DNA from 4 places in the Kosakonia calanthes genome. Region 2 is predicted to be linked to each of the others. Evidence: predicted binding sites of a transcription regulator. Region 2 holds the regulator's gene; each other region holds the start of a gene.

Evidence for each region. The regulator Fur, encoded in region 2, represses iron uptake genes when iron is present. The targets are predictions, from matches to a motif close to ATAATAATGAGAACNACTATCAA.
Region 1: fhuE (ferric-rhodotorulic acid/ferric-coprogen receptor FhuE) is a predicted target of Fur. The motif match lies at 5,729-5,751, and genes of this name have one in related genera.
Region 3: bfd (bacterioferritin-associated ferredoxin) is a predicted target of Fur. The motif match lies at 4,525-4,547, and genes of this name have one in related genera.
Region 4: fes (enterochelin esterase) is a predicted target of Fur. The motif match lies at 3,347-3,369, and genes of this name have one in related genera.

The regions. Positions count from the first base shown of each region.
Region 1 is NZ_CP151800.1:4,352,267-4,360,096, forward strand. Features, by position in the region: gene AAEY27_RS20350 (ABC transporter substrate-binding protein) at 1-607, shown strand, start outside; gene AAEY27_RS20355 (D-lyxose/D-mannose family sugar isomerase) at 660-1,346, shown strand; gene AAEY27_RS20360 (ketose 1,6-bisphosphate aldolase) at 1,358-2,218, shown strand; gene AAEY27_RS20365 (carbohydrate kinase family protein) at 2,215-3,216, shown strand; gene fhuE (ferric-rhodotorulic acid/ferric-coprogen receptor FhuE) at 3,554-5,686, opposite strand; gene AAEY27_RS20375 (response regulator transcription factor) at 5,819-6,550, opposite strand; gene fdhF (formate dehydrogenase subunit alpha) at 6,821-7,830, shown strand, end outside.
Region 2 is NZ_CP151800.1:3,272,213-3,280,042, reverse strand. Features, by position in the region: gene chiP (chitoporin ChiP) at 1-363, shown strand, start outside; gene AAEY27_RS15395 (beta-N-acetylhexosaminidase) at 419-3,073, shown strand; gene fur (ferric iron uptake transcriptional regulator) at 3,172-3,618, opposite strand; gene fldA (flavodoxin FldA) at 3,909-4,439, opposite strand; gene ybfE (LexA regulated protein) at 4,603-4,884, opposite strand; gene ybfF (esterase) at 5,016-5,789, opposite strand; gene seqA (replication initiation negative regulator SeqA) at 5,972-6,526, shown strand; gene pgm (phosphoglucomutase (alpha-D-glucose-1,6-bisphosphate-dependent)) at 6,551-7,830, shown strand, end outside.
Region 3 is NZ_CP151800.1:480,556-488,385, reverse strand. Features, by position in the region: gene rpsS (30S ribosomal protein S19) at 1-168, opposite strand, end outside; gene rplB (50S ribosomal protein L2) at 185-1,006, opposite strand; gene rplW (50S ribosomal protein L23) at 1,024-1,326, opposite strand; gene rplD (50S ribosomal protein L4) at 1,323-1,928, opposite strand; gene rplC (50S ribosomal protein L3) at 1,939-2,568, opposite strand; gene rpsJ (30S ribosomal protein S10) at 2,601-2,912, opposite strand; gene AAEY27_RS02080 (prepilin peptidase) at 3,347-3,748, shown strand; gene bfr (bacterioferritin) at 3,745-4,221, opposite strand; gene bfd (bacterioferritin-associated ferredoxin) at 4,294-4,488, opposite strand; gene tuf (elongation factor Tu) at 4,668-5,852, opposite strand; gene fusA (elongation factor G) at 5,923-7,830, opposite strand, start outside.
Region 4 is NZ_CP151800.1:3,375,946-3,383,775, reverse strand. Features, by position in the region: gene AAEY27_RS15910 (D-ribose ABC transporter substrate-binding protein) at 1-663, opposite strand, end outside; gene AAEY27_RS15905 (TonB-dependent siderophore receptor) at 913-3,174, opposite strand; gene fes (enterochelin esterase) at 3,428-4,633, shown strand; gene AAEY27_RS15895 (MbtH family protein) at 4,659-4,862, shown strand; gene entF (enterobactin non-ribosomal peptide synthetase EntF) at 4,874-7,830, shown strand, end outside.

The sequences.
Region 1 (7,830 bases), 1.1 Mb from region 2:
TGTGGTGGTCGCGGTTGACGTGGCGGCCGAAGGCGCCGACGCCACCATCACCTCCGATAACACTCAGGCGGGCGAAATGGCCTGTAAATACATTACCGACCGCCTGAAAGGCAAAGGCAATGTGGTGATCATCAATGGGCCGCCGGTTTCCGCCGTGCAAAACCGCGTGGAAGGCTGCCAGACCGAGTTCAAACGCCACCCGGACATCAAGGTGCTTTCCGATAACCAGAACGCCAAAGGCAGCCGCGAAGGCGGGCTGGAAGTGATGACCTCCCTGCTTGCCGCTAACCCGAAAATTGATGGCGTCTTCGCGATAAACGATCCGACCGCGATCGGCGCCGATCTGGCGGCGAAACAGGCGCAACGTAACGAGTTCTTTATTGTCGGTGTTGACGGCAGCCCGGACGGTGAAGAAGCGTTGAAACGCAAAAACTCGCTGTTTGTTGCAACGCCCGCGCAGGATCCGCAAGTGATGGCGGCGCGCGCGGTGGAGATCGGCTACGACATCCTGCAAGGCAAAGCCGCGCCAAAAGAGCCGGTTTTGATCCCAGTGACGATGATCGATAAACAGAATGTCGGCAGTTACAAAGGCTGGACGGTGAAATAACGTGCATCACCCTCTCCCGCAAGGGAGGGGGAATGCTCACGCAGGAGAGACCATGAAACGCTCCGCCATTAATGAAATCCTCGGGCATACGCGGCAGTTTTTCTCCATGCACGATGTGCATCTGCCGCCGTTCGCCAGCTTTCCGCCCACCAAATGGCAGCAACTGGACAAAGCCGCCTGGCGCGAAGTGTTCGACCTGAAACTGGGGTGGGATGTCACCGCCTTCGGCAGCGCGAACTTCGACGCGCAAGGGCTAACGCTGTTTACGCTGCGCAACGGTTCGCCGAACGGCACACCGTATGAAAAGTGTTATGCGGAAAAGATCATGCATGTACGCGACGCGCAGGTGACGCCGATGCATTTTCACTGGCGAAAGCGCGAGGACATCATTAATCGCGGCGGCGGTAATTTAATTATTGAACTGTGGAACGCCGGTGCGCATGAAGAGACGATCAACACCGACGTCACCGTGGTCATTGATGGCTGCATTCAAACGCACGCGGCGGGCAGCCAGCTGCGCCTCTCACCAGGGGAAAGTATTTGTCTTACACCGGGGCTGTATCACAGCTTTTGGGGCGAACCGGGTTTTGGCGATGTGTTGGTCGGGGAGGTGTCATCGGTCAACGATGATGAACACGACAACCACTTCCTTTACCCGGTGGATCGCTACAACAACGTGCTGGAAGATGAACCAGCGCAACTGGTGTTGTGCAACGAATATCATCTGTTTATGAGTTAAAGGAGAGCGCAATGCCGATGATTTCTCTCGCCGAAGGGCTGGCGCACGCCCGCGAGCACCAGTACGCGCTGGGCGCGTTTAACGTGCTCGACTCCCACTTTTTACGCGCGTTGTTCGCCGCTGCAAAGCAGGAGCGATCGCCGTTTATTATCAATATCGCCGAAGTGCATTTTAAATATGTCTCGCTCGATTCGCTGGTCGAAGCGGTGAAGTTCGAAGCGGCCCGCAGCGACATCCCGGTGGTGCTGAACCTCGATCACGGCCTGAATTTTGAGTCTGTGGTGCGCGCGTTGCGCCTCGGTTTCAGCTCCGTAATGTTTGATGGTTCAACGCTTGCGTATGAAGAGAATATTCGCCAAACGCGGGAAGTGGTGAAGATGTGCCACGCGGTCGGTGTTTCGGTGGAGGCGGAATTGGGCGCGGTGGGCGGCGATGAAGGCGGCGCGCTGTATGGCCATGCCGATGAAGCCTGTTTTACCGATCCGGAACTGGCGCGCGATTTTGTCGATCGCACCGGCATCGATACCCTCGCCGTCGCCATCGGCAATGCACACGGCAAATACAAAGGCGAACCGAAGCTCGATTTTGTCCGCCTTGACGCCATTCGCCAGCAGACCGGCCTGCCGCTGGTGCTGCACGGCGGCTCGGGGATCAGCGATGCGGATTTTCGCCGCGCGATTTGCCTCGGCATCCATAAAATCAATTTCTACACCGGCATGTCGCAGGCGGCGCTCGGCGCGATTGAGCAGCGTATGGCGAACCGCCAGCCGTTGTATGACGAGTTCGCCCAGTTGTTGCTCGGCATTGAAGAAGCCATCACCGACACGGTGGCCGGGCAGATGCGCATCTTTGGCAGCGCGGGACAACTCTGATGGCGCGCACAGGGGTTATCGCCGCGGGCAATATGCTGGTCGATCATGTGCATCAAATTGTGCAATGGCCGGAGCGCGGCTGGCTGGCGGAGATCACTCAAAGTGAGCGTTCAACGGGCGGCGCGCCGCTGAATGTGTTGCTGACGCTGGCGAAAATGCATGTCGGTTTGCCGTTGCAGGCCGTCGGTTTGGTGGGGGAAGACGGCGACGGCGATTACATTATGGCGATGCTGGACCAGTATCACGTGAATCGCCAGCATGTGCAGCGCACCACGTTTGCGCCCACATCGATGTCGCAGGTGATGACCGATCCTTCCGGGCAGCGTACTTTTTTCCATTCGCCTGGTGCGAACCGGCTGCTGGATTTACCCGCTTTTGACCGGCTGGACAGCAGCATGAAGATTTTCCATCTTGGGTATTTGTTGCTGCTCGATAGCCTTGATTTGCCCGATGAAACATTCGGTACGCGCAGCGCGCGCCTGCTGGCGCAAATGCGCGCCCAGGGGTTTGAAACCTCGCTCGATTTGGTGTCGCGTAAAGGCGACCCGCGTTATAAACCGCTGGTGTTGCCGTGTCTGAAGCACCTTGATTACCTGGTGATCAATGAGCTGGAAGCCGGGGAATTTAGCGGTTTGGAAATGCGCACGGCAGATGACAAGCCACATGTCGACAATATCGCCCACGCCGCGAAAGAGCTGCTGGCGGCGGGCGTGAGGCAGCGGGTGGTGATCCACTGCCCGGAAGGCGCATGGGGCGAAGCGCCGGGCGAGGCAGGCAGTTGGATCCCGTCCAGAATGTTGAACCAGTCCGAAATTATCGGCAGTGTCGGCGCGGGCGATGCCTTTTGCGCCGGGTTTTTGTATGGCTGCCATGAAGCCTGGCCGCTGCAACAAAGCGTGCAACTGGCGCACGCCTGCGCCCGCACCAGCCTGCTGTGCGCTAACGCCATCGACGGCGCCAAAACGCTGGAAGAGTTGCAGCAGGAGATGGGGGTTTGATCGCCCATCTCCCGCATGATCGCCGGATGGCGCGTAAACGCTTATCCGGCCTACAAAACCCGTCCATCAAACCCGTGCGATCCCGTAGGCCGGATAAGGCGGTAGCCGCCATCCGGCAAAATGCCCCCTGCGCGCTGATCGCCGGATGGCGCGTAAACGCTTATCCGGCCTACAAAACCCGTCCATCAAACCCGTGCGATCCCGTAGGCCGGATAAGGCGGCAGCCGCCATCCGGCAAAATGCCCCCTGCGCGCTGATCGCCGGATGGCGCGTAAACGCTTATCCGGCCTACAAAACCCAACATGCTCGAGCGCGCATCGCCATCCGGCATCAACCATCAAAACTGATAGGTCATGCTCACTGAATAATTGCGCGGTTCGCCGTACACACCGTAATCGCTGAGCCATGAATAATAGGTGCGGTCAAACAGGTTGTTGACGTTGGCTTGCACGCCTAACTGCCTGTTGATTTGGTAACGGGCGAACAGGCTTGCCAGCGGGTAGCTGCCCTGGTAAACGCGGTGCGTTTCGCCATCCGGACCGGTGGCATCCTGGAAGGTACGGTTTTGCCAATTCACACCGCCGCCGACGGTCAATTCCGGCAGCATCGGCAATTGATAACGGGTATACAGCTTCAACTGCGTTTGCGGCATGTTGCTGTTAAAGCGCCCTGTTGAATCCCGCGCAACATAGCGCGTGGCGCCAAAAGTCATCTGCCAGCGATCGGTTAACGCGCCATTCAGTTCAAATTCCGCCCCTTTGCTGACCGCCCCTTTCGCCGCGTAATAGGCCTGCTCGCTACCGCCGTTTACGTGGTTGTCTCCGTCTTCCTGACCAACGTTTTCCTGTTCGATACGGAAAATGGCGAAGGAGGCCGTCAAACGCCCGTTCATCCAGTCGGATTTCAGGCCGGTTTCATAGTTCTTACCGGTAATCGGCGAGAGATATTTACCGCTGCTGTCGCGATAAGTCTGCGGCTGGAAAATCGAGGTGTAACTGGCGTAAGCCGACCAGGTATCGTCGATGTCATACACCAGCCCGCCATAGGGCGTGAGGTTGTTTTTGCGCATATCGCCGCTGCTGCCGCGGGTGCTCCACTGGCTGTAACGCGCGCCAATAATCAGTGACAGCGGGTCCGCCAGCGAGAAACGCGCCGCGCTGTAGAGGGCTTTCTGGCGCACAACATCGTTGGCGTTTTGATACCACCCTTCCCACTCCGGCTCGGCGACATTGCCATTCCAGCTATTACTGAAGCTGCCCATTTGGTCGCTATCGATCGATCCATCCTGGCTGTAAGTGGAATTGTGCTGGCGGCTGTAACTGGCGCCGACCACCAGTTCATGCTGGCGACCGAAGAGTTCGAACGGCCCGCTGGCATAGCTATCAACCGAATCGAGCTTGCGCGTGCCTTTATCCTGGCTGCCGAAACCGGTGGTGCCCTCGCCGGTGGTTTTATCGGGGAAGTCCATAATGTAGAGCAGCTTATCGCTGAAGGTTTGTTCGCCGTGCGTGCCGTTGACGCGCCAGGTCCAGCCGTTGTCGAAGTCATGTTTCACATCGGCGAACACTTTGCGGGAGTTGATGTTGTAACGGCTCCAGTCGGCGGAAACGTTGGTGCTGCGATCGTAATGGGTGCGCGTACCGTCGCTGTACCACGTTGGCAAGCCGCCCCAGGTCGGGTTGCCGGTGTCGTTTTGCTGATAGTCATACCCCAGCGAAACGGTGGTGTTGTCCGTCACATCGGCGTCGATCACGCCGTAAATAAATTTTTTGCGCTTATGGTAGCGATCCAGCCAGCTATCCTGATCCTGATAACCGGCAATCACGCGCCCGCGCACCGAACCGCTGTCGTTGAGCGCACCGGAAACATCCGCCACATAACGCTGCTTATTCCAGCTGCCGTAACTCGCCGACACCGTGCCGGTAAAATCGCGGCTGTCGGCATGTTTGCGCACCATATTGACCGATGCCGCCGGGTTACCGGCGCCGGTCATCAAGCCCGTTGCGCCACGCACGATTTCCACACGGTCATAAATGGCCGTGTCTTCGCTGGCGTCGCCAAAGTTCCAGGTGTCGCTCACCGAGGTGGGAATATCGTCATAGGTGTAGTTGTTGATGAAAAAACCCCGCGCGAAATAGGCCGAGCGCTCGCTGTCGATGATTTCTGTCGCCACGCCGGTGGCGTTATTCAGTACATCACCCACGGATTCGAGGTTCTGATCTTTCATGCGCTGTTCAGTAATAACGCTAAAAGATTGTGGGACATCGCGTGGCGTGAGCTGCATCTTCGTGCCGGCGCGGGTGGTTTTGACGGCATAATCTTGCGTGGTCGAATTGTCAGTGTTGGTGGCGCTGCCATCGACAATGATTTCGTCCTGCGTGTTGGTTGCGGCCTGCGCGGGCGCAATAAGCGCGTGAATTGTGAGAGCCAACACCGAAACGGTGAAAGCCTGCTTGCCATTGAAAGACATAATGATTCCCTGCGGGATATTGTTATTTAATTTGTTTAATGAATGCGAATGACAATAATAATCATTTCTGTGAATGAATAGCAGTGGCGCAGGCAAATAATGTAAGAAAATATATATACACAGGAGTGGGATTTACGCGGCTTTATCCCCGTGTGCGACATCTGCCGCAAACACGTAGCCGAGGCCGCGCAGGGTTTTGATTAACGCCGGTTGGTGCGGGTTGATTTCGATTTTTCGCCGTAAGCGCATGATTAACACATCAATTGTACGATCAAAAACATCCACGCTTTCGCTGTGGGTCAGCTCCAGAAGCTGTTCGCGATTTAATACCCGCCGCGCGTTTTGCACCAGCGCCAGCAGCAGGCTGTACTCCCCTTGCGTCAGGTCGACCACCTGGCGCTGCGGATTCATCAATTCGCAACGCATCGGGTCGAGATGCCAGCCGTTAAAGGCAAAACCGGCGCTTTTCACCGGCACAGTTTCCACGGCCAACACCCCCGTGCGCCGCAGCACCGCATTCACTCGCGCCACCAGCACGCGGGCGTTAAACGGTTTGCCAATGTAGTCATCCGCGCCCATTTCGAGGCCGACCACCACATCCGCTTCGCTTCCCATTCCGGTGAGCATGACGACAGGCAGGTGCGGGCGCAATTTCTGCAATTGCTGTAACACGCGCAATCCGTTGATATCCGGCAACATCATATCCAGCAATACCAGCGCGATATCCGCATGCTGAGCGCTCAAGGTGACCGCTTCCAGCCCGTTATGGCAGACGTAAACCGTAAAGACGTGCTCGCTGAGCACATCTTCCAGCAGGGCGCAGATCGCCGGATCGTCATCCACAACCAGAATCGCAGGTTTCATTGTTCGCTTCCGTCAGGCTTGGTTTGCTAAGTCTGACTCATTCTGTTGGTAGCCATTGATAAATGCAGCGAATAAATGCCGAATTTTTAACCGGGGTCACATCCCCCTCGCCTTTCGACACGTCACTTTTGACGATGGCCTGCGCTTCGTCAGTATTTTGCCTAAAACTTCGCCGTAATATCCGTAAATACCCCCAATAACGTAGTGGCACAGAAGATGCATAATCGGGGGCGACAGCGGAAACGCGATTTTTTAACTGGAGCGAATGTGATGAAAAAAGTCGTCACGGTTTGCCCGTATTGCGCCTCAGGATGCAAGATTCACCTTGTGGTCGATAACGGCAAAATCGTTCGGGCGGAGGCGGCACAGGGGAAAACCAATCAGGGTACCCTTTGTCTGAAGGGCTACTACGGTTGGGATTTTATTAACGATACCCAAATCCTGACGCCACGCCTGAAAACCCCGATGATCCGCCGCCAGCGCGGCGGCAAACTGGAGTCGGTCTCCTGGGATGAAGCGCTCGATTATGTCGCCGGGCGTCTTAACGAGATCAAAGCGAAGTACGGCCCGGACGCGATCCAGACCACCGGTTCTTCGCGCGGTACGGGTAATGAAACCAACTACATAATGCAAAAATTCGCGCGCGCCGTTATTGGTACCAATAACGTTGACTGCTGCGCGCGCGTCTGACACGGCCCATCGGTTGCAGGTCTGCACCAGTCGGTCGGTAATGGCGCGATGAGTAATGCCATCAATGAAATCGATAACACGGATTTAGTGTTTATCTTTGGTTACAACCCGGCGGACTCTCACCCTATCGTCGCTAATCATGTGATTCGCGCGAAACAAAACGGGGCGAAAATCATCGTCTGCGATCCGCGCAGAATCGAAACCGCGCGTATTGCCGATATGCACGTCGCCTTGAAAAATGGCTCAAACATTGCCCTGCTGAATGCAATGGGCCATGTGATCATTGAAGAAAACCTCTACGACCAAGCGTTTGTCGCCCATCGTACGGACGGGTTTGAAGAGTATCGCAAGATTGTTGAAGGCTACACGCCGGAATCGGTCGAGGAAATTACCGGCGTCAGCGCGCAGGAAATCCGCCAGGCCGCCCGCATGTACGCCGGCGCGAAATCCGCCGCCATTCTGTGGGGCATGGGCGTGACCCAGTTCTACCAGGGCGTGGAAACGGTGCGTTCGCTGACAAGCCTGGCCATGTTGACCGGCAACCTCGGCAAACCGCATGTCGGCGTGAACCCGGTGCGCGGCCAGAACAA
Region 2 (7,830 bases):
GACTTCAACGCCGACGGTGAAAAAGCGCTGTTCTTCGGTGCGATGTACGATCTGAAAAACTGGAACCTGCCTGGCTGGACGGTCGGTGCCTCTTATGCCTATGCCTGGGATGCGAAACCGGCGGATATGGCAACACCGGATGCTTATTACGACCCGAATTACCGCCTCAAAGAATCCTCTTACAGCCTGGATGCGATGTACACCATCCAGGATGGTCGCGCGAAAGGCACGATGTTCAAACTGCACTTCACTCAGTACGACAACCATTCCGACATCCCGAGCTACGGCGGTGGCTACGGCAACATCTTCCAGGATGAGCGCGACGTGAAATTTATGGTTATCGCACCGTTTACTCTCTTCTAATCCTATTTAATCAGTGTGTTGCCGGGAGTTCCCGGCAACTTTCAGGAACTCTGTCATGAAAACAGTACGACTCAGCATGTTGGCCAGTGCGGTGATGGCCATGCTCGGCAGCACCGCTGCGCTGGCGAACCAAAGCACCGTTGATGCCATCAGCCAGTTTCATCTTAACTATTCAGTGAAAGATAATTTCGCCGCGCAAAACGGTGTGGATTGCGCAAAACTCGGCGCCGATTGGGCATCCTGTAACAAAGCAGTGGTGAAGCTGACCAACAATGGCGAGGCGGTGACCGATAAAGACTGGGCGATCTATTTCCACAGCATCCGCCCGATTCTTGAAGTGGCGAATGATCAGTTTAAAGTCACGCACATCATGGGCGATCTGCACAAACTGGAGCCAACGGACAAATTTACCGGTTTTCCGACGAAACAGTCCGTTGAAATCCCGATTGTGAATGAGTACTGGCAACTGTTTATTACTGATGTGCTGCCGCGCTGGTACGTCACCGCCGACAAAGCGACGCCGAAAGTCATTGCCAATACCGATACCGAAGATTTATCCCAGTTTGTCACACCACTCGGCGACCAGTGGAAGCGTACCCCGGATGATAAAAACATCCTGATGACCGCCGAAGCGCGCTTCGAGAAAAATAGCGATGTGAAAACGCTGAACGTAAACTCGCTGCGCGGGCAAATCGTGCCGACGCCGCTGGAGGTAAAAGTCCACGGTCAGGACGTTGACCTGAGTAAGGGCGTGAAACTGGATCTCTCCGCGTTGAACGGCGATGCCCAAAACGCCATCAAAGCGCGCTTCGCACTGCTCGGTGTGAAAGAGGGTAATTACCCGCTGCACACCGAGATTTCCAGCAACGCCTTTACGGGTGATGAGGCGGTAGAAGGCGCGTACCAATTGCGTATCGGTAACAAGGAGGCAGTTATCACGGGTTACGATCAGGCGGGCGTGTTCTACGGCCTGCAATCGATCCTGTCTCTAATCCCAACCGAAGGGCCGATGACGATCGCCGCGCTGGAGGCGAAAGATGCGCCGCGTTTCGAGTATCGCGGCATTCATCTTGATGTCGGACGTAACTTCCACACTAAAGCCTCAGTGTTGCGCCTGCTGGATCAAATGGCGGCGTACAAGCTGAACAAATTCCACTTCCATCTTACGGATGACGAAGGCTGGCGTATCGAAATCCCAGGCCTGCCGGAACTGACCGACATCGGCAGTAAACGCTGCCACGACCTGAGTGAGAAAACCTGCCTGTTGCCACAATTGGGATCCGGGCCAGATAGCAATAACAATGGCAGCGGCTTCTTCAGCCGGGCTGATTACATTGAGATCCTGAAATATGCCAAAGCGCGACAGATTGAAGTGATCCCGGAAATCGATATGCCTGCGCATGCGCGTGCCGCGGTGATGTCGATGGAAGCGCGTTACGACCGCCTGGTGAAAGAGGGCAAAGAGAAAGAGGCGAATCAATACCGCCTGCTTGATCCGACCGATACCTCCAACACCGCTGGTGTACAGTTCTATGACCGTACCGGCTATCTGAACCCGTGCCTCGATTCGTCACGCAACTTTGTTGATAAAGTGATTGGCGAAATTCAGCAGATGCATAAAGAAGCCGGTTTACCGCTGAAAACATGGCATTTTGGTGGTGATGAAGCGAAAAACATCTATCTGGGCACCGGCTACACCGATCAGAAAAAACCGGAAGCGGGCAAAGGCATCATCGATCAGAGCAATCAGGATAAGCCGTGGGCGAAATCCCAGGCCTGCCAGGTGATGATCAAAGAAGGGAAGGTGACTGATGTTGAGCATCTTTCCAGCTATTTTGGCGTTGAGGTCAGCAAGCTGGTGAAAGCCCACGGCATTGACGTGATGCAAGCGTGGCAGGACGGCTTGAAAGATGCCAAAGACGCGTCAATATTTGCCACCGATCATATCAACGTGAACTTCTGGGATGCCCTTTACTGGGGCGGTTTCGATTCGGTCAATGACTGGGCGAACAAAGGGTTCCGCGTGGTGGTCTCCAACCCGGACTACGTTTATCTCGACTTCCCGAACGAAGTTCACCCGGCGGAAAGCGGCTATTACTGGGGCACGCGCTTTAGCGATGAGCGTAAAATCTTTAGTTTCGCGCCGGACAACATGCCGCAGAACGCAGAAACCTCTGTTGATCGTGATGGCAACGTGTTTAGTGCGAAATCCGATAAACCGTGGCCGGGCGCTTATGGTCTTTCCTCGCAGTTATGGAGCGAAGTCGTACGCACCGACTCTCAGATGGAGTACATGATCTATCCGCGTCTGGTTTCTGTCGCCGAACGTGCATGGCATCGCGCAAGCTGGGAACAGCAATATCAAGCGGGTCGTGAATACAAAGGCGGCGAAACACATCGGGTGGATGTGAAAGCGCTCGACAGCGACTGGCAGCGTTTTGCAAACCTGTTAGGTCACCGCGAACTGGCGAAACTGGATAAAGCGGGCATTCATTATCGTTTACCAGTACCGGGCGCGCGCATTGCCAGCGGAAGGCTTGAAGTGAACACCAGCTTCCCGGGAATGGTGGTTGAGTATTCAACTGACAACGGGAAAACCTGGCAGCGCTACGACGATAAAGCACGTCCGCAGGTGAGCGGGGAAGTGCAGGTTCGTACCGCCAGCCCGGACGGCAAGCGCTTCAGCCATGTCGATGGCGTAAAAGCGTAATTTTTCTGCTCATGCCCGGCGATTCAAATGTGCCGGGCTTTTTATTTGCAGACAAAAAAAAGCCAACCTGACGGTTGGCTTTTGCCTATCAAAAAAGATTATTTTGCGTCGTGCGCGTGTTCATCTTCGCGACAGTCACCTTCGGCACAATGGCCATACAGGTACAGACTGTGGTTAGTCAGGCGAATGCCGTGTTTGGTGGCAATTTCGCGTTGACGTGCTTCGATGGAATCATCACTGAATTCAATGACTTTTCCGCAATCGAGGCAAATAAGGTGATCGTGGTGATGCTGCTGAGTCAGTTCAAAAACGGACTTGCCGCCTTCAAAGTTATGACGGGTCACAATCCCGGCGTCATCAAACTGGTTCAGAACACGATAAACCGTTGCCAGCCCAATCTCTTCGCCCATGTCGATCAGACGTTTATATAGATCTTCCGCACTGACATGATGGTTATCCGGCTCCTGAAGCACTTCCAGGATTTTTAACCGAGGAAGCGTGACTTTCAGGCCGGCCTTCTTTAATGCGGTATTGTTGTCAGTCATGCGGAATCTGTCCTGTTGCTATACGATTCACTTCCTTCGCGGAAGTAATAAGGAATGCACCTGGGATAATGCGTATCATTATAGAACTGCCATGTATAAATGAAAACTGCAAGCCCTCAAGTAAAGTAAGCTTATAAAACGTGGTGTCGCCGACAAACTCCTGGTCAGCCGCACCGAGTTTAGCAGGGCTCATTGTACAGCGATGGAGAAAAAAGTTAAAAAATTGTAGCAATTATTTCCATTGCTTTTATCTATTGATACGGCGCAACCCACAGATTGCGCCGAAGATATCAGGCATTAAGGATGTCGTTCAGGTGCAGTTCTTCTGAAACCTGCTTCACCCATTTCTGAACGCGTTCTGCGGTCAGTTCCGGTTGACGATCTTCGTCAATCGCCAGACCTACAAAGTGGTCATCATCCGCCAGGCCTTTCGACGCTTCGAAGTGGTAACCCGCGGTAGGCCAGTGGCCCACAATGGTCGCGCCGCGCGGTTCAATAATGTCGCGAATAGTGCCCAGCGCATCACAGAAATATTCTGCATAATCTTCCTGGTCGCCACAGCCGAACAGCGCAACTAATTTACCATTGAAATCAATCTCTTCCAGCGTCGGGAAGAAGTCATCCCAATCACATTGCGCTTCGCCGTAATACCAGGTCGGAATGCCGAGCAACAGAATGTCATACCCTTCGATATCTTCTTTGCTGCTCTTGGCAATGTCATGGACATCGGCAACGTCTTTACCGAGCTGACTCTGAATCATTTTCGCGATATTTTCGGTGTTGCCTGTGTCGCTGCCGAAGAAAATGCCTGTAATTGCCATGAGTAAAATAACCTCTTGAATCTTAATGAGTATAGGGGGGGCGCTAAGCCCACAGATAAGGGCAATCATAGCAGAACAGAGAAGCACGCGGAAACTGCTATCGCCACGGACTGCACTGTATGCCACATGAAAGTGTTGATAAAACGATGATTCGGAGGATTCGCTATCCGCGCAATGCTTTCAACTGTGCCAAAAGCATCTCTTCGATAAGCTCGCTGCGGCTCATCTCGCGCGCGTCTGCCAGCTCGTTTAAGGCGTCCACAGCGTCCACGTTCAGTTTGAGTTCGACGCGTTTAAGCCCACGAACCTTATCGCGTTTTAGCTGATTGCGTTTGTTGATGCGCAACTGTTCATCGCGCGCGAGCGGGTTTGTCTTCGGTCGTCCCGGGCGACGCTCATTCGCGAACAGATCTAGTGTCGTACGGTCCGTTTGTTCTTTAGCCATGGTCTAAGCATACTACGGGAGAAACAAGCAATCGGGCTGCTGCCCGGGCTGAATAGCGCGCCATCATACATCAGCATAACGAGTGCGCCAACGACCGGACGCGATGAAACGACCGGTCGCCGCCTTTTTAATCAGTTTGCCTTTTCAGTGAGATACCGGCGAATCGCCCGCATCACCGCCTCCGGTTTTTCCGCATGCACCCAGTGCCCGGCACCGGCAATCACGTGCGCCCGCGCCTGCGGGAATTGCGCCAGCAGCGCATCGCGGTACGCTTCGGTGACATACGGCGAGTTGCCGCCGCGAACGAAAAGGGCGGGTTTATCCCACGCGGGCACCGTTTCCCAGCCAACAATATGAGGATATTGATCCCACAGCACCGGCACATTGAAGCGCCATTCGCCTTCGACAAAGGATTTCAGTAGAAACTGAATCACGCCTTCTTCATTTACATGATCACGCATCAGCGCGGCGGCCTGCTGGCGCGTGGTGGCCTGCGCCTCGCTCACGGCATTCACCGCAGCAAAAATCTCATCGTGGCGGCGAACCTTATAATCCACCGGCGCAATATCGATCGCCACTAATTGATTGATACGTTCGGGTGCCAGCGCGCTCAATGCCATCACTGCTTTACCGCCCATTGAGTGACCAATAAAGGTGGCTTTATCGATCTGGTTGGCATCCAGGGTATCCAGTAAATCCTGCGCCATCGCCGGGTAATTCATCTCCGGCGAGCGGGGTGATAAACCGTGGTTGCGCATATCCACTTGCAACACATCGTGGTCCTGAACCAGGTCGCGGGCGAGCACACCGAGGTTGTCGAGGCTACCAAACAGGCCATGTACAAGGACGACCGGGGAATTGTTGTGCGGATGTTGTGCAGTTTGCGCGCGCGTGTTCAATTTCATGGCAAAGTTCTTTTTTTCACTCTATCGGGTTAGGTTATTATGGTGAACATTCTGCCGCCCGGCTGCAAGGTTAAGAATTACTCTGAGTTTTGCCGCCATCCTGGTTTGACGCTATCCGCTGTTGAGATTTCACTTTATAATCCCAACACTTGTATTCAGATTTTATATAACACTGGATTAAGATGAAAACGATCGAAGTTGATGATGAGCTCTACAGCTACATTGCCAGTCACACAAAGCACATTGGCGAGAGCGCATCCGACATTTTACGGCGCATGTTAAAATTTTCCGCCGTGCCACAGTCACAGCCCGCCACGAACCTCGCGCCGGTAAAAGAAACGCGTACAACCAGTACCGTTGAAGGGGTAAAACCGGCAAACACCGCTAAAGATAAAGTCCGCGCCGTTCGCGAACTTCTACTATCTGATGAATACGCCGAGCAGAAAAAAGCCGTTAATCGCTTTCTGCTGGTACTGTCTACACTCTATTCACTCGATGATAAAGGGTTTACGGAATCCACCGAATCCCTGCATGGGCGCACACGCGTATACTTTGCAGCCGATGAGCAAACTCTGTTGCAAAACGGCAACCAGACCAAGCCAAAACAGGTGCCGAATACTCCTTACTGGGTCATCACCAACACCAATACGGGTCGTAAATGCAGCATGATCGAGCACATCATGCAGTCAATGCAGTTCCCCGCGGAATTGATTGAAAAAGTTTGCGGCACAATTTAATCCTTGCATTGAAAGGACCAGGCAATGGCTAACCATCCGCGTGCGGGGCAACCTGCACAACAGGGCGATTTGATTAACGTCGCGCAGCTGACTGCGCAGTATTACGTGTTGAAACCGCAAGTGGGTAACGCAGAACATGCGGTGAAATTCGGGACGTCCGGCCACCGTGGCAGCGCAGACCGCCACAGCTTCAACGAGCCGCACATTCTCGCCATCGCGCAGGCGATTGCCGAAGAACGTGCGAAAAACGGCATTACCGGGCCGTGCTATGTCGGGAAAGATACGCACGCGCTGTCCGAACCGGCGTTTATCTCCGTGCTGGAAGTGCTGACCGCCAACGGCGTGGACGTGGTAGTGCAGGAAAATAACGGCTTCACGCCAACGCCTGCTATCTCTAACGCTATCCTGGTGCACAACAAAAACGGCGGCGCGCAAGCGGACGGCATCGTCATTACCCCGTCGCATAACCCGCCGGAAGATGGCGGTATCAAATACAACCCGCCTAACGGTGGCCCGGCAGACACCAACGTCACCAAAGTGGTGGAAGATCGCGCCAACGCGCTGCTGGCGGACGGCCTGAAAGGGGTCAAACGTCTCTCTCTGGATGCCGCGCTGGCCTCCGGTCATGTGACAGAAAAAGATCTGGTGCAGCCGTTTATCGAAGGGTTGGCCGATATCGTCGATATGGCGGCGATTCAGAAAGCGGGCCTGACGCTGGGTGTCGATCCGCTTGGCGGTTCCGGTATCGAGTACTGGAAACGCATTGCCGAGCACTACAAGTTGAACCTGACGATTGTTAACGATCAGGTTGATCAGACTTTCCGCTTTATGCACCTCGACAAAGACGGCGCGATCCGCATGGATTGCTCTTCCGAATGCGCGATGGCAGGCCTGCTGGCGCTGCGTGATAAGTTCGATCTGGCTTTCGCCAACGACCCGGACTACGACCGTCACGGTATTGTCACGCCGGCTGGCTTGATGAACCCGAACCACTATCTGGCTGTCGCCATTAACTATCTGTTCCAGCATCGCCCGCAGTGGGGCAAAGAGGTGGCAGTCGGTAAAACGCTGGTTTCGTCTGCGATGATCGACCGCGTGGTCAACGATTTAGGCCGTAAGCTGGTGGAAGTGCCAGTAGGCTTTAAATGGTTTGTTGATGGCCTGCACGATGGCAGCTTCGGTTTCGGCGGGGAAGAGAGTGCAGGGGCGTCTTTCCTGCGTTTCGACGGTACGCCGTGGTCAACGGATAAAGACGGCATCATCATGTGCCTGCTGGCGGCGGAAATCACCGCCGTCACCGGGAA
Region 3 (7,830 bases), 2.0 Mb from region 2:
CTGACGACCATTATGGACAGCGATGGTCAAACCGATCATGTTAGGAAAGATCGTTGAACGACGGGACCAAGTGCGCAGGGGCTTCTTGTCTCCGCTTTCCACCGCTTTCTCTACCTTCTTCAGCAAGTGCAGGTCAATAAAAGGACCTTTCTTGAGAGAACGTGGCATGGCTTATCCTCTAAAATTATTTGCTACGGCGACGTACGATGAATTTATCAGTACGCTTGTTGCTGCGGGTCTTCTTACCTTTGGTCTGAACGCCCCACGGAGTTACCGGGTGCTTACCAAAGTTACGACCTTCACCACCACCGTGTGGGTGGTCTACTGGGTTCATCGCAGTACCGCGAACGGTAGGACGAATACCACGCCAGCGTGCAGCACCTGCTTTACCCAGAACGCGCAGCATATGCTCAGCATTGCCAACTTCGCCCAGAGTAGCGCGGCAGTCTGCTTCGACTTTACGCATTTCACCAGAACGCAGACGCAGGGTGACATAAGCACCGTCACGAGCAACGATCTGAACGTAAGTACCAGCGGAACGAGCCAGCTGACCGCCTTTACCTGGTTTCATTTCTACGTTATGAACGGTAGAACCAACCGGGATATTGCGCATCGGCAGGGTGTTGCCTGCTTTGATTGCAGCATCAACGCCAGACTGAATCTGGTCGCCAGCTTTCAGGCCTTTAGGGGCCAGGATGTAACGGCGTTCGCCGTCTTTGTACAGAACCAGCGCGATGTTCGCGGAACGGTTCGGATCGTACTCAAGACGTTCAACAACTGCCGGAATACCATCTTTGTTGCGTTTGAAGTCAACAATACGGTATGCCTGCTTGTGGCCACCACCGATATGACGAGTGGTGATACGGCCATTGTTGTTACGACCACCGGATTTGCTGTTTTTTTCCAGCAACGGAGCAAAAGGTTTGCCCTTGTGCAGCTCAGGGTTAACCACTTTAACTACGTGGCGACGACCCGGAGATGTCGGTTTACATTTAACAACTGCCATTGTATTACTCCTCCGACTTACTCAGCGCCGCCAACGAAGTCCAGATTCTGGCCTTCTTTCAGGGTGACGTAAGCTTTTTTCCAGTCGCTACGACGACCGATACGCTGTCCGTGACGTTTAACTTTCCCTTTAACTACCAGGGTGTTAACGACTTCGACTTCGACTTCAAACAGTTTCTGCACAGCAGCTTTGATTTCTGCTTTGGTCGCGTCTTTAGCAACTTTGAGAACGATGGTATTGGTTTTTTCCATCGCAGTAGACGCTTTTTCAGAAACGTGCGGTGCACGCAGCACCTTCAGCAGACGTTCTTCACGAATCATGCCAGCATCTCCTCAACTTGCTTAACAGCATCAGCAGTCATTACGACTTTGTCGAAGGCGATCAGGCTAACCGGATCGATACCAGTCGCGTCGCGAACGTCAACCTTGTGCAGGTTGCGCGCGGCCAGGAACAGGTTCTCGTCCAGCTCACCGGTGATGATCAGCACATCTTCCAGAGCCATGTCTTTCAGTTTCTGAGCCAGCAGCTTGGTTTTCGGTGCTTCAACAGAGAACTGCTCGACAACGATCAGACGATCCTGACGTACCAGTTCGGACAGGATGCTTTTCAGCGCGCCGCGGTACATCTTTTTGTTAACTTTTTGACTGTGGTCCTGCGGACGCGCAGCGAAGGTCACACCACCAGAACGCCAGATCGGGCTCTTGATAGAACCAGAACGAGCACGGCCGGTGCCTTTCTGGCGCCACGGTTTTTTACCGGAACCAGTTACTTCAGCACGGGTCTTCTGAGAACGAGTACCCTGACGAGCACCAGCTGCATAAGCTACAACAACCTGGTGTACCAGCGCTTCGTTGAAGTCACGACCGAAGGTAGTTTCGGAAACAGTCAGCGCGCTCTGCGCGTCTTTCAATACTAATTCCATTGCTATCTCCTCACGCCTTCACAGCTGGTTTAACGATCAGGTCGCTACCGGTTGCACCCGGGACAGCACCTTTAACCAGCAGCAGGTTGCGCTCAGCGTCAACACGTACTACGTCCAGGCTCTGAACGGTTACGCGCTCATTACCCAGCTGACCTGCCATTTTCTTGCCCTTGAACACTTTGCCCGGAGTCTGGTTCTGACCGATAGAACCCGGAACGCGGTGAGACAGGGAGTTACCGTGGGTAGCGTCCTGGGTACGGAAGTTCCAGCGCTTAACGGTACCTGCGAAACCTTTACCTTTAGAGGTGCCAGTTACGTCAACTTTTTTAACTTCAGCAAACAGCTCAACGCTAATGTCCTGACCTACGGTGAATTCTTCGCCGTCAGCAAGACGGAATTCCCACAGACCACGGCCAGCTTCAACGCCAGCTTTAGCGAAGTGACCAGCTTCCGGCTTGGTTACACGGTTAGCTTTTTTAGCACCGGTGGTAACCTGGATAGCACGGTAGCCATCGTTAGCCAGATCTTTAACCTGAGTAACGCGGTTTGCTTCAACTTCGATTACGGTTACTGGGATAGATACGCCATCTTCAGTGAAGATGCGGGTCATGCCCACTTTTTTACCGACTAAACCAATCATTGTTTCAACCTCTCAATCGCTCGATGACCTGATCAACCCAGGCTGATCTGCACGTCTACACCGGCAGCCAGATCCAGACGCATCAGAGCATCAACGGTTTTCTCGGTTGGCTCAACGATGTCAACCAGACGCTTATGAGTGCGGATTTCGTACTGATCACGCGCATCTTTGTTGACGTGCGGAGAGATCAGAACGGTAAAGCGCTCTTTGCGGGTCGGCAGCGGGATCGGACCACGTACTTGCGCACCAGTGCGCTTAGCAGTCTCGACGATTTCGGCGGTTGATTGATCGATCAGACGATGATCAAACGCTTTCAAGCGGATACGGATTCTTTGGTTCTGCATGAGACCAGAGCTCCAATTATTTATAGACGAAAATAATTACTCCTCACACCCATTACGATTGATGGGGGAGTGTAATCGTTCTTACGTAGCCCCCCGATTGGGAGCATTGTTAGCGATTAAACAACACCGCTATGGTTCAGATTGAACCACCCGTCAATTACGACAAGCCCGCGCATTATACGTAAATTTGGGCCAGACGCAAGTACAGTTTAGAAATTACACAACTCAGTGCATATGCTCGCAGAAAGGATGCAAAGGAGGTTTCCTCAATGATATTTCCTGGAAAGGTGATCGCAATAGCGGAATTGTCGCCTTTGTTTACCGCCTCGTTTTACGCATCCTTCGCTCATTGTGTTGGTCAATGACGAGGCAGGGATGCCATGCTTTTTCTTTCTATATATTTGCTACTAAACCTGATTCTTGTCAGGTATGACATGCGCAGCGGTCTGCTGCCGGATAGTTTCACCTGCCCTCTTCTCTGGTCAGGTCTCGTTTGGCATTGCACTTCGCATGTTGAGTTTTTGCCGCAATCGGTAATAGGTGCGGTGGCGGGTTATGCGGGTTTCGCCTTTCTTTATTGGAGCTATCGGTTGCTACGCGGTAAAGAAGGTCTTGGCTATGGCGACGTGAAATATCTTTCTGCTCTGGGTGCCTGGCATGGTTGGGAGCAATTACCCGCATTGGTATTCGTTGCTTCGCTTCTCGCCTGTGGTGCGATGAGCGTTAATGTTCTTCGTCGCCGAAGTTTGCAGGCATTAAAAAACCCGCTGCCTTTTGGGCCATTTCTGGCGGCAGCGGGTTTACTGATCGGGTATCCGGCTTTGATACCGTCTTAATCTTCAACTTTGATTTGCGACTGGAGATAATTCTGGATGCCGATTTTCGAGATAAGATCGAGCTCTGTTTCCAACCAGTCAATATGATGCTCTTCTTCGGCAAGAATATTGATCATCATATCGCGGCTAACATAGTCATGAACGCTGTCGGCATAAGCGATCGCTTCACGCAGATCTTTTGCGCCTTCCAGTTCCAGACGAAGGTCTGATTGCAGCATCTCTTCGACATCTTCACCAATCCCGAGTTTGCCTAAATCCTGCAAATTCGGTAGCCCTTCAAGAAATAAAATACGCTCAATGTATAGATCGGCATGTTTCATTTCATCAATGGATTCATGGTATTCAACATCGTTGAGGCGCGTCAGTCCCCAATTTTTGAACATTCTCGCGTGGAGAAAGTATTGATTGATTGCGACAAGCTCATTTCCCAATAATTTATTGAGATAATTTATGATTTTAACATCACCTTTCATTATATAGTCCCTCCGCTTCCACTCATTGAAGCGTAGATGGGGCTACAAGGATGTCAAAAAAAAGATAGAGCTTTAGGCGATCTCTTTGTATTCCGGCATCTGCGTCAATTCGTCCTGCATAATTTCTCTTGCCGCACGAATACATTTACCACATTGATTTCCTACCGGAACAAATTTGCGGAGTTGTTGAAATGACTGAGGGTGAAACTGGCGCACTGCCTGGCGAATTTTCTTATCACTTACACCATTACACAAACAAACGTACATGAATCACTCCCGTTCACTTTATGCACAGAAGTGTAAATGAGAATGGTTATGATTACAACGATGCAACTGTAAAAGTGCGCGTACTTGCATAACTAAATCGCGGGTAAATAATACCGGGCCATCAATGACAGACAGTAAAAAGGGCACCGAAGTGCCCTTTTTAATTCAAAGCTAAATAATTAGCCCAGAACTTTAGCTACAACGCCCGCGCCAACGGTACGGCCGCCTTCACGGATTGCGAAACGCAGACCATCGTCCATTGCAATCGGGTGAATCAGGGTAACAACCATTTTGATGTTGTCGCCCGGCATTACCATCTCCACGCCTTCCGGCAGTTCGATGGTGCCAGTCACGTCAGTTGTACGGAAGTAGAACTGCGGACGGTAGCCTTTGAAGAACGGAGTATGACGGCCGCCTTCATCTTTGGACAGGATGTAAACTTCTGATTCGAATTTGGTGTGCGGCTTGATGGAACCCGGCTTAGCCAGTACCTGACCACGTTCGATTTCTTCACGTTTGATACCACGCAGCAGAACGCCTACGTTCTCACCAGCACGGCCTTCGTCCAGCAGTTTGCGGAACATTTCTACGCCGGTACAGGTGGATTTCGCGGTGTCTTTGATACCAACGATCTCAACTTCTTCACCCACTTTGATGATACCGCGCTCTACACGACCGGTAACAACGGTACCACGACCGGAGATGGAGAATACGTCTTCGATCGGCAGCAGGAACGGCTTGTCAATCGCACGCTCAGGTTCCGGGATGTAAGAATCCAGGAAGCCGGCCAGTTCGATGATTTTCGCTTCCCACTCTGCGTCGCCTTCCAGCGCTTTCAGAGCAGAACCACGGATGATCGGCGTGTCGTCGCCCGGGAAATCGTACTGAGACAGCAGTTCACGAACTTCCATCTCTACCAGTTCCAGCAGCTCTTCGTCATCTACCATGTCACATTTGTTCAGGAACACGATGATGTACGGAACGCCTACCTGACGACCCAGCAGGATGTGCTCACGGGTCTGCGGCATCGGGCCGTCAGTCGCAGCTACAACCAGGATCGCACCATCCATCTGCGCAGCACCGGTGATCATGTTTTTAACATAGTCGGCGTGGCCCGGGCAGTCTACGTGTGCGTAGTGGCGAGTCGGGGTGTCATATTCAACGTGAGAAGTGTTGATGGTGATACCACGAGCTTTTTCTTCCGGCGCGTTATCGATCTGATCGAATGCGCGGGCAGCACCGCCGTAGGTTTTAGCCAGTACGGTAGTGATTGCAGCAGTCAGAGTAGTTTTACCATGGTCAACGTGACCGATTGTGCCGACGTTGACGTGCGGTTTTGTACGTTCAAATTTTTCTTTAGACACGGCTTTATTCCTTACTATAGTGCTCTCCCTCTATGGAGAGAGCACGGGACTTTGGTTTTAACCCTGCGGCTTATTTACCACGGGCTTCAATTACGGCCTGAGCAACGTTGTTCGGCGCATCATCATACTTCAGGAACTCCATGGAGTAAGAAGCACGACCTTTAGTCAGAGAACGCAGCTGAGTTGCGTACCCGAACATTTCAGACAGCGGAACTTCAGCGTGGATCACAACGCCAGTAACGTTGGTTTCCTGACCGCGCAACATACCACGGCGACGGCTCAAGTCACCGATAACGTCACCGGTGTTCTCTTCCGGAGTCTCAACTTCAACCTTCATGATCGGCTCAAGCAGAACAGGTTTTGCTTTCTTGAAGCCTTCTTTAAAGGCGATAGAAGCCGCCAGTTTAAACGCCAGTTCAGAGGAGTCAACGTCGTGGTAAGAACCGAAGTGCAGACGAACACCCATATCCACAACCGGGTAACCCGCCAGCGGACCAGATTTCAGCTGCTCCTGGATGCCTTTATCAACGGCCGGGATGTATTCGCCAGGAATTACACCACCTTTGATGTCGTTGACGAACTCATAACCTTTCGGATTTGAGCCCGGCTCCAGTGGGTACATGTCGATAACAACATGACCATACTGACCGCGACCACCAGACTGTTTGGCGTGTTTACCTTCGATATCGGTAACTTTCGAGCGAATCGCTTCGCGGTAAGCAACCTGCGGTTTACCCACGTTCGCTTCAACGTTGAATTCACGTTTCATACGGTCAACGATGATATCGAGGTGCAGTTCACCCATACCAGCAATAATGGTCTGGTTAGATTCTTCGTCAGTCCATACGCGGAAAGAAGGGTCTTCTTTAGCCAGACGGCCCAGAGCCAGACCCATTTTTTCCTGGTCAGCTTTGGTTTTCGGTTCTACGGCGATGGAGATTACCGGTTCCGGGAATTCCATACGCTCCAGAATGATCGGGTTGTCCGGGTCACACAGGGTATCACCGGTGATCACGTCTTTCAGACCGATTGCTGCAGCGATGTCGCCTGCGCGAACTTCTTTGATCTCTTCACGTTTGTTAGCGTGCATCTGAACGATACGACCGAAACGCTCACGTGCGGATTTCACGGAGTTCAGTACGGTATCACCAGAGTTAACCACACCAGAGTAAACGCGGAAGAAGGTCAGGTTACCAACGAACGGGTCGGTAGCAATTTTGAACGCCAGTGCAGAGAACGGCTCTTCATCACTTGCGTGACGCTCAGCTGGGGTATCTTTACCATCGTCCAGCATACCGTTGATCGCAGGAACGTCAGTCGGGGACGGCAGGTAATCAATTACCGCATCCAGCATCGCCTGAACACCTTTGTTCTTGAACGCAGAACCACAAGTTACCAGGATGATTTCGTTGTTCAGAACACGCTGACGCAGAGCAGTTTTAATCTCTTCTTCAGTCAGTTCCTCACCACCCAGGTATTTCTCCATCAGCTCTTCAGAAGCTTCAGCAGCGGATTCGATCAGGTTCTGGTGCCATTCGTCAGCCAGATCCTGCATATCAGCCGGGATATCTTCGTAAACGAAGGTAACGCCCTGATCGGCATCGTTCCAGTTGATCGCTTTCATTTTCACCAGGTCAACAACACCGGTGAAACCTTCTTCAGCGCCAATTGCTAGTTGCAGCGGAACCGGAGTCGCGCCCAAACGGGTTTTGATCTGGTCTACAACTTTCAGGAAGTTCGCACCCATGCGGTCCATTTTGTTAACGAACGCAATGCGCGGAACTTTATATTTATTTGCCTGACGCCATACGGTTTCAGACTGCGGCTGAACACCACCAACGGCGCAGTAAACCATTACCGCACCATCAAGCACACGCATGGAACGTTCTACTTCGATGGTGAAGTCAACGTGCCCTGGGGTGTCGATGATGTTAACGCGATGCGGTTCATACTGCTTCGCCATGCCAGACCAGAATGC
Region 4 (7,830 bases), 100 kb from region 2:
TGCCATGGTGTCGTTACCGGAAATCACGCCGACAATATCCGGGTTGGTTTGCAAAATGGCTTCCATGCGGGTGAACGCTTCGGTCTGGCTCCAGTTAGCGGTTTGTTGCGCCACCATTTTCATTTCCGGGTTATCGTCCAGCACATCGTGGTAGCCCTGCGAACGCACGCTGGCATTGGTGTCGGACTGGCGGCCCAGCAACTCCACATATTTACCTTTGCCGTTGAGCAGTTTGGCGAATTTCTCAGCGCCAAGCTGCGCGCCCTGGTAGTTATTGGAAACGATTTGCGCCACCGCCACGCCGGTTTTGTTGATCTCGCGATCAATCAAGAAAGTGGGAACGCCGGCTGCTTTGGCTTTCTCCAGCGGGCCGACGGTGGCATCGGCGCCCGCGTTATCCAGGATTATCGCTTTGGCTTTGCGGGCAATCGCCGTTTCGATCAGTTGGTTTTGTTTGTTGACATCATCGTCGTGGGACGCCACCAACGTGGTGTAGCCCAGTTCTTTCGCCTTGCTTGCTGCGCCGTCCGCTTCGGCTTTAAAGAACGGGTTATCGTGGGAGGGGGTAATGATCGCGATCAGGCCGTTATCTGCGGCAAACAACGAACCAGAGGCGGCGATCAGGGAAGCCAGTACAGCGGATTTCAGTAGGGTCTTGTTCATCTTATTCTCCACATTGAATATATATTCAATAATGATTTATTATTCACGGTAACCATAAGTCGGCAGCGGCAGGCTGTCTACGATTTGCGCAGCTAATTTCTTAAAAGGAGAAAAGGATCACGATCCGCACGCTAACGATAGTGGATCAGCGCGTTCGGCAATGGGGATAGAAATCGAGGCAGGGTAGGGGTTGCGGTGCGGGTAATGCATAAAAAGGCCCTCTCCCAAACGGGAGAGGGCAGGTGCGACTTAGAAATGGGTGTTCACACTCATGTACCAGGTGCGACCCGATTCGTTATAGGTTTCTGCGCCAGCACCGTACATGTAACCGGTGGTGCCGCCGGTGCTTTGGGCATTACCCGCGCGCCAGTGGCGTTTGTCGAGCAGGTTGTCGACGCCGCCGGTCAGGCTGACGTTTTTGGTCACATCCCAGGTGCCGCTCAGGCCGATGATGCTATACGGGCTGACTTCATTGGTGGCAGAACCCGTCACGCGGTTGCCCTGGTAGTCATACTTTTTCGGTTGCTGTTTGCCGTACCAGGTGAAGGTCGACTGCACAGAAACGTCTTGCAGCACTTGCCAGCTCAGGGTTGAGTTCAGCGTGTATTCCGGGATGATCGACAGACGTTCGCCGGTCTCTTTGTTTTTGCTTTGCAGCATATAGGTGAAGTTGTTGCTCCAGGCCACGGTTTCGCTAACCGGAACATTCAACGTGCCTTCCAGGCCTTCAACCACCGCTTTCGGCACGTTTTCCCACTGGTAGATGTCCGTTTTGGTTGAACCGGTCGAGGTCTGGCTCAGCGGTGAATAACCCGCTTCAATTTTGTTGCGGTAATCGTTGCGGAACCAGGTGATTCCGGCCAGCCAACCTTCATGTTTGAACTCCAGCCCAATCTCTTTGTTGATGCTGGTTTCGGCTTTCAGGTCGTCGTTACCCATCATGTAGCAACCCACGCCGGTGCCGCTGGCGTAGCAGCCCTGACCCTTACTGTAGAGAATGTAGTTCGGGTTAGTCTGGTACAGGCTCGGCGCTTTATAGGCGCGGCCAATGCCCATTTTCAGGGTGAAATCATCGCCAAGCCCCTGAGACAGGTTCAGTGACGGACTCCAGTTGTCACCAACAATGGTGTGATGGTCAAAACGCAGCGCCGGGGTCAGCATGGTGCTGTCGGTCAGCTCCATGTTGTCTTCGGCAAACACCGAGTAGATATCCGCGCTGGAATAAGGGCTGCGGTTGGTGCTGCTTACGCCGTCAATCGCGCCGCCCTGGAAAGCCTGGGTGTTGGACGCCAGATCTTTCATACGCTGCTGGTTCCATTCGGTGCCCAGCGTCAGGGTCTGGTTCACCAGCAGATCCAGCGGCAGGTTCACTTCGTTGTGCAGCATGATGTCGGAAAGGTCGATATCGGTAAATTTATTGCTGTTGAACAGACCTTCCAGACCGCCCGCCAGGCCTTCGCCGAGACGCGAGTTGCGCGTGTGCTCGTACTGGATCCAGTTGCTGGTCGTTACGCCGTTATCCCAGCCGCCATTCCAGGTGACAGAGTAATTCTGGCGATAGAGGCGGTTGGTCTCTTTGCCGTAGTTCTCTCGCACATAGTTATTGGTGCTGCTGTCGTTGTTGGTGTTTTGCGTATCGCCCGCGTAGAGGTTACCCTGGCGGCTGTAACCCGCCTGGAACTCCAGCGATTGCAGTGGCGCAAAGTCCCAGCGCACCACGCCGTTAATGTCTTTATTGATCGACCCTTCGCGACCGGCCGCCATGGTGTTGGAATAGATACCGGTACGTTCAGACTGGTGATCCTGGTTGATGTCCCACGCGTCGGCCTGGGTTTTTGCCAGATTGCCGTACAGACGGAAGCTAACATCGCCGCCCAGCGGGCCGCTCAGGCTGAAATCGGTACGCTTGGTTGCGCCTTCGGCTTTGTGCTCCGGGGCGTTGAAATAGGTGTTCCAGGAACCGTGCCATTCGTTGGCGCCGTCTTTTTTGGTGATGATATTCACCACGCCGCCCGCCGCGCCGTTACCGTAACGCACGGCCGCTGGGCCACGAATCACTTCGATGCGCTCGATCATTTCTGGCGGTACCCAACTGGTATCGCCACGGCTGTCACGCTCGCCGCGCCAGCCCAGACGCACGGAGTTACGGCTGGTAACCGGTTTACCGTCGATCAGAATCAGGGTGTTTTCCGGCCCCATACCGCGAATGTCGATCTGGCGGTTGTTACCGCGCTGGCCGCTGGTGGCGTTACCGGTTAAGTTAACCCCTGGCATGGTGCGGATGATTTCAGACACGTCGCGCGACGGCGGATTTTTGCGAATTTCATCCGCGGTAATAGTCGATACGCCAGGCGCCTGTAAGTTTTGTTGTGCTGCGGTGACGACGATGGTGTCTTCATTGGTTTGAGCGGTGGTGTCGCTGGCCGTGTTGTCTGCCGCAGCGGCGGGCAACGCAGCACCGTAGATCCCCATATTGACCAATAAGGCCAGGGATTTAATCTTGTTATTCATTATGTTACCTGCTTTTCTTTGCCGTATCCCCGACGCTATCCTTTCCCAGGGGAGAGGAAACAGCATGATGAAGCCAGCTCGCGGCGAGCGACTCTGCCTTGAGAAAATTCGCCCACGGTGGCCATTTTTATGAAAGACGCGCTTCCCACAGCGCGCCAATACGCTATTGCAAATAAGAATAGTTATCAATAATATTATCGATATATTTTGATCTGCAAGCAAAAGTTTCCACAGCATAGGTGAGGTTAAAGCCGTGACGTCAATAACGGGAAGTGATGCCTGGTGGGAGTCGAAACAGGGACCGGAGTGGGTCAAAAAAGTGCAAGGTCATTATGAAGTTACCTTCTGGTGGCGCGATCCCGCAGGCACAGAACAAACCTCACGCGTGCGCCGGGTGTGGATTTATATCACTGGTGTTACCGATCACCATCAAAAAGCACAGCCGCAATCCCTCGAACGTATTGCCGGAACCGATGTCTGGTGCTGGAAAACGCAGATTGAAGCGGGCTGGCGCGGCAGTTATTGCCTGATTCCTTCTGAAAACCACGCCGATTTTTCGCCTGACGTTTTCGCGACCACGCCGCCGGATCGCACCGCGCTGCGCGAAGGCTGGCGCAAATTATTAGCGCACGCCATTGCCGACCCGCTTAATCCGCAAAGCTGGCGCGGCGGGCGCGGTCACCCGGTTTCGGCGCTGGAAATGCCCGACGCGCCGCTGCAACCCGGCTGGCGCGAATCTGAAGCCGCCTTTAATGAACCGCAAGTCCTGCACTGGCGTAGCCAGCGGCTGAACAACACGCGGCGCGTCTGGATCTATACCACCGGTGAAAGCCACAGCGCCGAGCGCCCACTGGCGATTTTGCTGGACGGCCAGTTTTGGGCGAAAAGCATGCCCGTCTGGCCCGCGCTGGCGGCGCTAACACAAGCCGGACAATTGCCGGACGCCGTGTATCTCTTGATCGATGTGATTGATAACGTCCATCGCGGCCAGGAGTTGCCCTGCAACGCCGATTTTTGGCTGGCGTTGCAGGAAGAATTATTACCGCAGGTGCGTGCGCTTGCGCCTTTTAGCGATCAAGCCGATCGCACTGTCGTCGCCGGGCAGAGTTTTGGCGGGCTTTCCGCGCTGTATGCCGGGTTGCACTGGCCGCAGCGGTTTGGCTGCGTACTGAGCCAGTCCGGATCTTACTGGTGGCCGCATCGCGGCGGCGATCAAGACGGCCTCATCATTGAACAACTCAAAAAGGGTGAACTGAACCCACAGGGGCTGCGCATCGTGCTGGAAGCCGGCGTTCGCGAGCCGGTGATTTTTCGCGCTAATCAGGTGCTTTTTCCTTTGCTACAGCGTGCACAGCAGTCGGTTTTCTGGCGTCAGGTTGACGGCGGACATGATGCGCTTTGCTGGCGCGGCGGGCTGACCTCCGGGTTAATTACCCTCTGGCAGTCGCTGGCCCGCTAAGCGCCTTTCCACGACAGGAGTTTTTATGGAGTTCACCAACCCCTTCGATAACCCGCAAGGGCGGTTTTATATTCTGCAAAATATGCAGCAACAGTTCAGTTTGTGGCCCGCGCAGTGCGCGCTGCCCGCTGGCTGGAACGTGCTGTGTGAACCGCAGCTGCAAGTCGATTGCAACGCCTGGCTGGCGGCGCACTGGCAGACATTAACCCCGGCGCACTACGCGAAATAAAGGAGCGGCAAATGACCCAACGTTTACCTTTGGTCGCCGCTCAGCCGGGGATCTGGATGGCGGAAAAACTCTCGACGCTGCCCAACGCCTGGAGCGTGGCGCATTACGTTGAACTGAACGGTGATATCGATGCCGCGCTGCTGGCGCAGGCGATTGTCACCGGTATGTCGCAGGCCGATACGTTGCGTATGCGCTTTGTGGAAGATAACGGTGAAGTTTGGCAATGGGTGGATGAGTCGCAGACGTTTGCTCCTGTGCATATCACCGATTTGAGCGATAACGTTGATGCGCACAGCGCCGCGTTGCGCATTATGCAGGCCGATCTGGCGCAAAACCTACGCGTGGAGAGCGGCAAACCGTTGGTTCATCATCACCTTTTGCGCGTTGGCAAACAGCGCTGGTACTGGTATCAGCGTTATCACCATTTGCTGGTGGATGGCTTCAGTTTCCCGGCCATTACCCGCCAGATCGCCGCCATTTATAGCGCCTGGCGACGCGGCGAAGCGACGCCATCATCCCCATTTACGCCTTTTGCCGAGGTGGTGGAAGAGTATCAACGCTACCGCGACAGCGAAGCCTGGCAGCGCGACAGTGCGTTTTGGGCAAAACAGCGCAGTGCATTGCCGCCACCGGTGTCGCTTTCCGCCACGCCCTTGCCAGGCCGCGCTGCCACCACGGATATTTTGCGTCTCAATGTCGCGTTGGAAACGTCGGCGTTTCGCCGCTTAACCCAGGCGATGGCGCAAAACACGCCTGCCGATCTGGCGCTCGCGCTGGTGGCGCTGTGGCTGGGGCGGCTGTGCGGGCGCACGGATTACGCCGCCGGGTTTATCTTTATGCGCCGCATGGGGTCGGCGGCGTTAACGGCGACGGGCCCGGTGCTGAACGTGCTGCCGCTGGGCATTCATCTTGATGGCGGCCAAACACTGCCCGCGCTGGCCAGCCAACTGGCGGCATCCCTGAAAGCGATGCGCCGCCATCAGCGCTACGACGCAGAACAAATTGTGCGCAACGCCGGGCGAGCCGCGGGGGATGAACCGCTGTTTGGCCCGGTGCTGAACGTCAAAATGTTTGATTACCTGCTGGATGTTGACGGCATCAACGGTACCACGCACACCTTAGCCACCGGGCCGGTCAACGACCTGGAAATCGCCATTTTCCCGGATGAAGAGGGCGGGCTGTCGCTGGAAGTGCTGGCGAATCGCAGCCGCTATGACGAACAGACGTTGACGGCGCATGTCGCGCGCCTCGCACAACTGTTGCAGCAGTTTGGCGAAAATCCGACGCTGCGCTGTGGCGATGCCGAACTCCTCTCCGCGCAGGAAGCGCAGAAGCTCTCGGAAATTAACGATACCGGCATGATGCTGCCGACCACCACCCTGAGCGAGCTGGTGGCGAAACAAGCCGTGAAAACCCCGGATGCTCCGGCGCTGGCCGATGCCCGCTGGCAATTTACCTACCGGGAAATGCGCGAGCAGGTGATCGCGCTGGCGAACCGGCTGCGTGAATTGGGCGTTAAGCCTGGCGACAGCGTGGCGGTGGCGCTGCCGCGTTCAGTGTTCCTGACTCTGGCGCTGCACGGCATTGTTGAAGCGGGCGCCGCCTGGTTGCCGCTTGATACCGGTTACCCGGACGATCGGCTGCGCATGATGCTGGAAGATGCAAAACCGCGCTTATTGATCACTTCCGAGGATCAACTTGCCCGGTTCAGCGATATTCCAGGACTGGCGCACTTCTGTTACGCGTCGCCGCTGGAAAGCACCAGTAGCGAGCCGCTCAACCTTGCGCGCCCTGAGCAGACGGCGTACATCATTTTCACCTCCGGTTCCACCGGGCGACCGAAAGGGGTGATGGTCGGGCAAACCGCCATCGTCAACCGCCTGCTGTGGATGCAAGAGCGTTACCCGCTGAGCGCACAGGATGTGGTGGCGCAGAAAACGCCGTGCAGTTTTGATGTGTCGGTGTGGGAGTTTTGGTGGCCGTTTATCGCGGGCGCGAGCCTGGTGATGGCCGAGCCGGACGCGCACCGCGATCCACAGGCGTTGCAGGAGTTCTTCGCCCAAACTGGCGTGACAACCACGCACTTTGTGCCGTCGATGCTGGCGGCGTTTGTCGCCTCTTTGACGCCGGAAAGCGCGCAAAAAAGCTGCCGCTCGCTAAAACAGGTGTTCTGTAGCGGCGAAGCATTGCCCGCCGATCTGTGCCGCGAATGGCAGCAACTGACCGGCGTGGCGTTGCATAATTTATATGGCCCGACGGAAGCGGCGGTCGATGTGAGCTGGTATCCGGCGCACGGCGACGCGCTGGCGCAAGTGCGCGGCAACAGCGTGCCAATTGGCTACCCGGTCTGGAACACCGGGTTGCGCATTCTCGACGCGATGATGCGCCCGGTGCCGTTTGGCGTGGCGGGCGATCTTTACCTGACTGGCATTCAACTGGCGCAGGGTTACCTGGGGCGCCCCGATCTCACCGCCAGCCGCTTTATCGCCGATCCGTTTGCGCCTGGTGAGCGGATGTACCGCACCGGCGATGTGGCACGCTGGCTGGACAATGGCGCGGTGGAATATTTAGGGCGCAGCGACGATCAGCTGAAAATTCGCGGTCAGCGCATCGAACTGGGCGAAATTGATCGCGCGATGCTGACCTTGCCGGATGTCGCGCAGGCGGTGGCGGTGGCCTGCGTGTTCAACCAGGCGGCGGCGAGCGGCGGCGATGCGCGTCAATTAGTGGGGTATGTGGTTTCCGAATCCGGTTTACCGCTCGACACCGCCGCGTTACAGGAACAACTGCGCGCGCAACTGCCGCCGCATATGGTGCCGGTTTTGCTGCTGCAATTAAGCGCATTGCCACTGAGCGCCAACGGCAAGCTCGATCGCAAAGCGCTGCCGTTACCGGAATTGACAGTGACAAAAGGTGGTCGCCCGCTGAATGAAGGCATGGAAAGCCAGGTGGCGCAGGCGTTTGCGGC